Regions from separate parts of the Micromonospora sp. AB353 genome, predicted to be linked through region 2. Evidence: predicted binding sites of a transcription regulator. Region 2 holds the regulator's gene; the other holds the start of a gene.
The links. Region 2 encodes HspR, which represses chaperone genes until heat shock. Its sites were predicted from a motif close to TTGAGTNNNNNNNACTCAA; they were not measured.

Region 1: a site for HspR is predicted at 1,504-1,522, ahead of lon (endopeptidase La). Genes of this name have one in related genera too.

The regions. Positions count from the first base shown of each region.
Region 1 is NZ_JBMVFV010000078.1:4,750-8,152, reverse strand. It holds gene lon (endopeptidase La) at 1-1,481, opposite strand, end outside; gene ACPCK6_RS24475 (histone-like nucleoid-structuring protein Lsr2) at 1,716-2,063, shown strand; gene ACPCK6_RS24470 (hypothetical protein) at 2,269-3,403, opposite strand, start outside.
Region 2 is NZ_JBMVFV010000006.1:42,461-45,863, reverse strand. It holds gene grpE (nucleotide exchange factor GrpE) at 1-584, shown strand, start outside; gene dnaJ (molecular chaperone DnaJ) at 664-1,851, shown strand; gene ACPCK6_RS04865 (heat shock protein transcriptional repressor HspR) at 1,876-2,316, shown strand; gene ACPCK6_RS04860 (hypothetical protein) at 2,494-2,700, shown strand; gene ACPCK6_RS04855 (hypothetical protein) at 2,897-3,325, opposite strand.

The DNA of each region.
Region 1 (3,403 bases), on a different contig from region 2:
CGGGCGATGGCGACCTTCTCGTCCTCGGTGTAGCCGTCCAGCGCGACCAGCTCCATCCGGTCCAGCAGCGGGCCGGGGATCGCCTCCACCACGTTGGCGGTGGCGAGGAACAGCACGTCGGACAGGTCGAGGTCGACCTCCAGGTAGTGGTCGCGGAACGTGTGGTTCTGCGCCGGGTCGAGCACCTCCAGCAGGGCCGCCGCCGGGTCGCCGGCGTAGCCGGCGGCCAGCTTGTCGACCTCGTCGAGCAGCACGACCGGGTTCATCGAGCCGGCCTCGCGCAGCGCCCGCACGATCCGGCCGGGCAGCGCGCCGACGTACGTGCGCCGGTGGCCGCGGATCTCCGCCTCGTCCCGGACACCGCCGAGGGAGACGCGGACGAAGTTTCGGCCCAGCGCCCGGGCGACCGACTCGCCGAGGCTGGTCTTGCCGACACCGGGCGGGCCGGCCAGGGCCAGCACCGCGCCGGAGCCGCGTCCGCCGACGACGCCGAGGTTGCGCTCCGCGCGCCGGTTGCGCACCGCGAGGTACTCCAGGATGCGGTCCTTCACGTCGGCCAGGCCGGCGTGGTCGGCGTCGAGCACGGCCCGCGCCGCGGCCAGGTCGGTGTCGTCCTGGGTACGCGTGCTCCACGGCATCTCCAGGACGGTGTCCAGCCAGGTACGGATCCAGCCCGCCTCGGGTGAGGCGTCACTGGCCCGCTCCAGCTTGCCGACCTCACGAAGCGCCGCCTCCCGGACCTTCTCCGGCAGGTCGGCGGACTCCACCCGGGAGCGGTAGTCGGCGGACCCGTCCGGCTCGTCCTCGCCGAGTTCCTTGCGGATCGCGGCGAGCTGCTGGCGGAGCAGGAACTCCCGCTGGGACTTCTCCAGCCCCTCGCGGACGTCGCTGTTGATCTGCTCGGTGACCTCCTGCTCGGCCAGGTGTTCCTTCACCCAGCCGACGAGCAGTTCCAGCCGGGCGGTGACGTCCGGCGCGGCGAGCAGTTCGGTCTTCTGGGTCAGGCTGAGCCAGGGCGCGTAGCCGGCCGAGTCGGCCAGCTCGGACAGGTCGGTCATCCGTTCCATCGCGTCGATCACCTGCCAGGCGCCGCGCTGTTGCAGCACCGAGGTCATGAGCGCGCGGTACTCGCGGGCGAGTTCCCGGGCGCGGCCCGCCGGTGCGGGTTCGTCGAGTGTGGCCGCCTCCACCCAGAGCGCGGCACCGGGACCGGGCACGCCGGAGCCGATGCGGGCGCGGGTGAGACCGCGGACGACCGCCGCCGGTTCGCCGCTGGGCAGCCGGCCCACCTTCTCGATCGTGGCGACCACGCCGACGGAGCCGTACTCGCCGTCGATGCGGGGGACGGCCAGGAGTTCCTTGTCGCCGGTGGCGCGGGCCGCGTCGACGGCGGCCTGCGTGGTCGGGTCGAGGGTCACCGGGATGACCATCCCGGGCAGCAGGACGGCGTCGGTCAGTGGGAGTACCGGAAGAGTTGCCATCGAACACCTGCCATCACGTTGGTTGAGCGTGTCTGGCTCAAGTAACAAAACGTGTCCCTTGTTCCGGGTTGTGACCCACGCCACGCCGAGCGCCCCCGTTCCGGCACTCCGCGCCCAATGGCGGCATCGTTTACCGCGACCCGCCGAATGGAAACAGTCGGCTATTGTTGCGTGATTACCGCGCGGTAGGTCAAACTCTTAGCCACACCCCGCCCGACACAGGGAGTAATGGCGATGGCAAGGAAAGTAATCACCGTTCTGACCGACGACCTCGACGGCGGAAAGGCCGATCGGACCGTCGAGTTCAGCCTGGACGGCGTGGCGTACACGATCGACGTCTCCGACGAGAACGCGGGCGTCCTGCGCAAGGCCCTGGATCCGTACATCAGCGCTGGCAGGCGAATCGGCCGGGGAACTGCCGAGGTCACCCGCGGCGCCCGTCGCACGACCCGGCCGAGCACCTCGGGAATGGACCGCGAGCAGAACCGCGCCATCCGGGAATGGGCCGCCAAGAACGGGTTCGAGATTTCCGAGCGCGGGCGCATCCCGGTGTCGGTGGTCGAGGCGTACAAGAACCGCTGACGCCACCGGTTCACCGTCGGGCATCCCGGGGTCACGCTGAGAAATCGGCGTGGCCCCGATCGGCATTCTCCGCCCGGCGCTTTTCGTCCGGCGGATACCCACGGCACGAGATTTCCTCCGGGATCGCCTCCCACCGTTCCCGTACGCGGAAAGGCCGCGACCGCCCGGAGGAGTCCCCCGGACGGCCGCGGCCGTCACGTCGCTCTCAGTTGACCCGGATGCGCACCACGTCGATGGCGGGGGTCTGGTTCGCCCGCTCCATCATCGGGATGCGGTGCGAGCCGTCACCGGCCCAGACCGCGCACTGCGCCACGCCCGACTGGGCCAGGCCCGGGATCTGGATCAGTACGTCGTCCGGCTGGTTGCCGCCCCGGCCGTCCTCGGTGGCGACGAAGAACGCCGGCACGTCCTGCGGGTTCGGGGGCTGCCGGGTGCTGCCGAGCATCCGGCAGGCGGTGTGGAAGTGACCGCGTACCAGGCCCTGGCCGTTGAGCAGCGAGCTCTCCAGGTAGTAGCCGCCCTGGCCGGCGGCGAGGAAGCGGTCCCGGACCAGGTTCTTGGTGGTGACCCGGAGCGTGAACGGCTGGTTGCGCCGCACCTGGTTCGGGAACTGCGTGATCAGCAACGACGGGTTGTTCGCCGCGGCGCCCACCTCACCGAACGCGGTGCTCACGCACCGGTTGCCGTTCTGGAAACCGTCGTGGCCCTGGAGCCGGCTGCCGGAGCAGTCCTTGGCGAGCACGTTCAGGCCGTTGTTGCCGCCGTTGTTCTGGCCGCCACCGTTGTTGTTCCCGCCGCCGTTGTTACCGCCGTTGTTGTTCCCGCCGTTCTGGCCCCCGTTGTTGTTACCGCCGTTGTTGTTCCCGCCGTTCTGACCGCCGTTCTGACCGCCGTTGCCGGGGGCGTCGTTCACCGCGCACCGGGCGAACTGGTCCAGGCCCTGCGGGCGCTGCGCGAACCGGCCGATGGCGGTGGCGATCCGGTTGAGCGCCGCCGTCCGCTTGTCCGCGAGCGGCCCGAGGATCGCGTTGTCGATGAAGTCGCCGCCGTTGCGGCCCTCCGCCGCGAGCCGCCGGTTCGCCTCGGCGATCTGGCTCTCCAGCAGCGCCAGCGTGCGGTCCACCTCGGCACGGGCCTGGCCGGGCACCTGCGGTAGCCGGCCGCGGACGTCCGGGCAGGCCACCGTCGGAGTGCCGGCGCCGGCACCACCCGCGTTGGTCTGCTGGCACTCGGCCGGCGACATCTGACCGTCGCCCCAGTGGTTGCGGACCCAGCGGCCGTTCTGCCAGGTACGGGTGGTGCTGCCCTGACCGTCCGGGGCGGTCGCCCCCGGGCTCGCG
Region 2 (3,403 bases):
ACGCGGCCGCCGACGCGCCCGCCGAAGGGCTGGTCGAGGAGGCCGAGGTCGTGGTCGACGAGATCGGCGGCGAGGCCGAGGTCAGCGGTCCGGCCGTGGTCGACTCGCCCGCCGAGCCGAACGGCGGGACCGGCACGGACACGCCGCTCGGCGCCGAGCTGGAGTCGCTCCGCACCGACCTGGAGGAGCGCACCCGCGACCTCCAGCGGGTGACTGCGGAGTACGCCAACTACCGCAAGCGGGTCGACCGGGACCGCAACCTGGTGCAGGAGCAGGCCACCGGGGCGGTGCTCACCGCGCTGCTGCCGATCCTCGACGACCTGGACCGGGCCCGCGAGCACGGCGACCTGGTGGGCCCGTTCGGCAGTGTGGCCGAGCAGCTCACCGGCGCGCTGGCCAAGTTCGGCCTGACCGCGTTCGGCGAGAAGGGCGACCCGTTCGACCCGACCCGGCACGAGGCGGTGGCGCACCAGACCTCCGCCGACGTGACGGAGCCGACCTGCGTACAGGTCATGCGCCGTGGTTACCAGCTGGGCGAGCGGCTGCTGCGGCCCGCCATGGTCGCGGTCGCGGACCCGGAGTAGTGCCGACCCGTGACGTCCCGCCCGCCCGCACCGGGCGGGCGGGGCGACCGGGGTTCGACCCGTGGAAGGGGGTGGACCGGTGAGTTCCAAGGACTGGATCGAGAAGGACTACTACGCCGCGTTGGGCGTGGACAAGTCCGCCTCCTCGGACGAGATCAAGAAGGCGTACCGCAAGTTGGCCCGGGAGTCGCACCCGGACCACAACCCCGGCGACACCGGTGCCGAGGAGCGGTTCAAGACCGTCTCCGAGGCGTACGCGGTGCTCGGTGACGAGAAGAAGCGCCGCGAGTACGACGAGATGCGCTCGCTGTTCGGCTCCGGCGCCTTCCGGCGCAGCGCCCGCGGCGCGGGCCAGCCGGGCGGCATGCCGTTCGACGTCTCCGACCTGTTCGGCGGCGGCGCCGGGGGTGGCGACAACCGGTTCAGCGGCGGCGGCTTCACCGACCTGTTCAGCTCGATCTTCTCCGGTGGCGGGGGCGGCGGTGGCCCGGCGCGTCCGCGCGGCCCGGCCCGCGGCCGGGACGTCGAGACCGAGGTGGCGCTCGACTTCGACGACGCGGTACGCGGCGTCACGCTGCCGCTGACGCTGCGCGCACCAGGCGTCTGCGACACCTGCCACGGCAACGGCGCGAAGCCCGGCACCCAGCCGGTGGCCTGCCCGGTCTGCCACGGCGCCGGCGTGACGACCCGCAACCAGGGGTCGTTCAGCTTCTCCGAGCCGTGCCGCAACTGCCAGGGCGTCGGCACCGTCGTCGAGGAGAAGTGCCCGGAGTGCCACGGCACCGGCGGTGTCACCAAGACCCGCACGCTCCACGTGCGCTTCCCCGCCGGGGTGGCCGACGGGCAGCGGATCCGCCTGGCCGGCCGGGGTGAGCCCGGCGAGCGGGGCGGTCCGGCGGGCGACCTGTTCGTGCAGGTGAAGGTCCGCCCGGACGAGCTGTTCGGGCGCACCGGGGACGACCTGACCCTGACCGTCCCGATCACGTACGCCGAGGCGGTTCTCGGCACGGACCTGCGCGTGCCGACCCTGGACGGGACGGTGACCCTGCGGGTGCCACCGGGTACGCCCAGCGGGCGGGTGCTGCGTGCCCGCGGCAAGGGCGTCGTACGCAAGGACGGCCGCGCCGGTGACCTGCTGGTCACGCTCGACGTGGTGGTCCCGGCGAAGGTCTCGGACGAGGCGCGGGCGGCGCTGGAGACCTTCGCGGCGCAGACTCCGCCCGCCGCGCGGGAACATCTCGACGCGCGGGTACGTCGATTCAGTTGACGGCGGCACCGGAGGTGAGCGGGCATGTCGGAGGAGTACGTCGGCTCGGGTGACCCGGCCTACGAGGCCAAGGTCTTGATGATCTCGGTGGCCGCGCGGATGGCGGGGATGCACCCCCAGACGCTGCGCCAGTACGACCGGCTGGGCCTGGTGCAGGCCGGGCGGGCGTCCGGCGGCGGTCGCCGGTACAGCGTCCGGGACGTGGTGCTGCTCCGCGAGGTGCAGCGGCTCAGCCAGGACGACGGGATCAACCTGGCCGGGGTCAAGCGGATCATCGGGTTGGAGCGGCTGCTCGAAGAGGCGCAGCAGCGGGTGGCCCGGCTGGAGGCGGAACTGGACGCCGCGTACCGGCGGATCGCCGAGCTGGAGTCACTCGGCGGCTTCCCCCGCGGTGACCTGGTGCCCACCAACCGCACGTCCACCGCGCTCGTCGTCTGGCGTCCGCGCCGCGCTCCCGACCGCTGACCTCGTACCGGAAGGCCGGCGCGCCCCGCTCCCCCGGGGCCGCGCCGGCCTTCGTCGTTCCCCGGGCGGTTCGCCCGCCCGGGTCGGGGAAAGCCGGGGTACGGCAGAGCGGGGTCGACTAGGCTTTCCGCAGGGGCAAAAAGCCTCATAGCGGACTCCGGGCTGGCGGGGGGAGCCATGACGGAACCGGCGAAGAAGGTGGCCGAGCGCGCGGAGGAACGGCTGGAGAAGGTGGCCGAGAACGTCCGCGAGCGGTTCGACCGGGTCACCGAGGGACGCTTCAGCGACAAGGTCAAGGAAGGGCGCTTCGCCGACCAGACGGACCACGGTGTGGACCGGGCGCGGGACGACGAGCGGCGCAAGAAGCAGGGCGGGTCGACCTAGACGATCTGCCGACGTGCGGGCCGGGATCCACGGGGGATCCCGGCCCGTTCGTGTCCCGAGGGGCGAGCGGGACCACGCACCCGCCCTCGCGGTCGATCATGAAGTTGGCGGCGACAAACCGGACACCAAACACCGCCAAGTTCATGATCGACCAGGACGGTCGGTCGAGGTGGCTGGGCTACGCCTGATCCCGGCGTCAGAGGCGGCGGTTCTCGCGGACCAGGCCGCCCTCGCACCAGTCCCGGTAGACGAAGAGGTCCGGCCGGGCGAGCAGCACCCGGCTGTTGTGCGCCCAGTTGCGCATCAGGTCGTCGCCGGACTTCTCGGCCTGCTCGACCAGCTTGCGGAACCGGCGCTTGGGGTGGGCGCGGAAGTTCGTCCGGATGCCGTCGGCGGCGTAGATGTAGAGGCAGTGCAGCGCGAACCGCCGCGCCGGGCAGCCCTGGTCCATCGCCAGATCGAACAGCGTCTGCACCAGGTGGTCACCGGCGACCAGCAGATCCCAGTCCGGCGGCATCGAGGTCAGCGGCACCGAATCCGGCTGATACGCCCACGACCGAAGCTCGGCGGGCGAGGGATCGACCGGGTTGGCGAAGCCGCGGAACGTCTCTTCCTGCACGCTCACCGGCCGACCTTCCGCTTGCGCTGGCGGGGGCGCAGGCCACCCGCGGACCCTGGCTGCTGGGCCGAAACGTTAACGCGG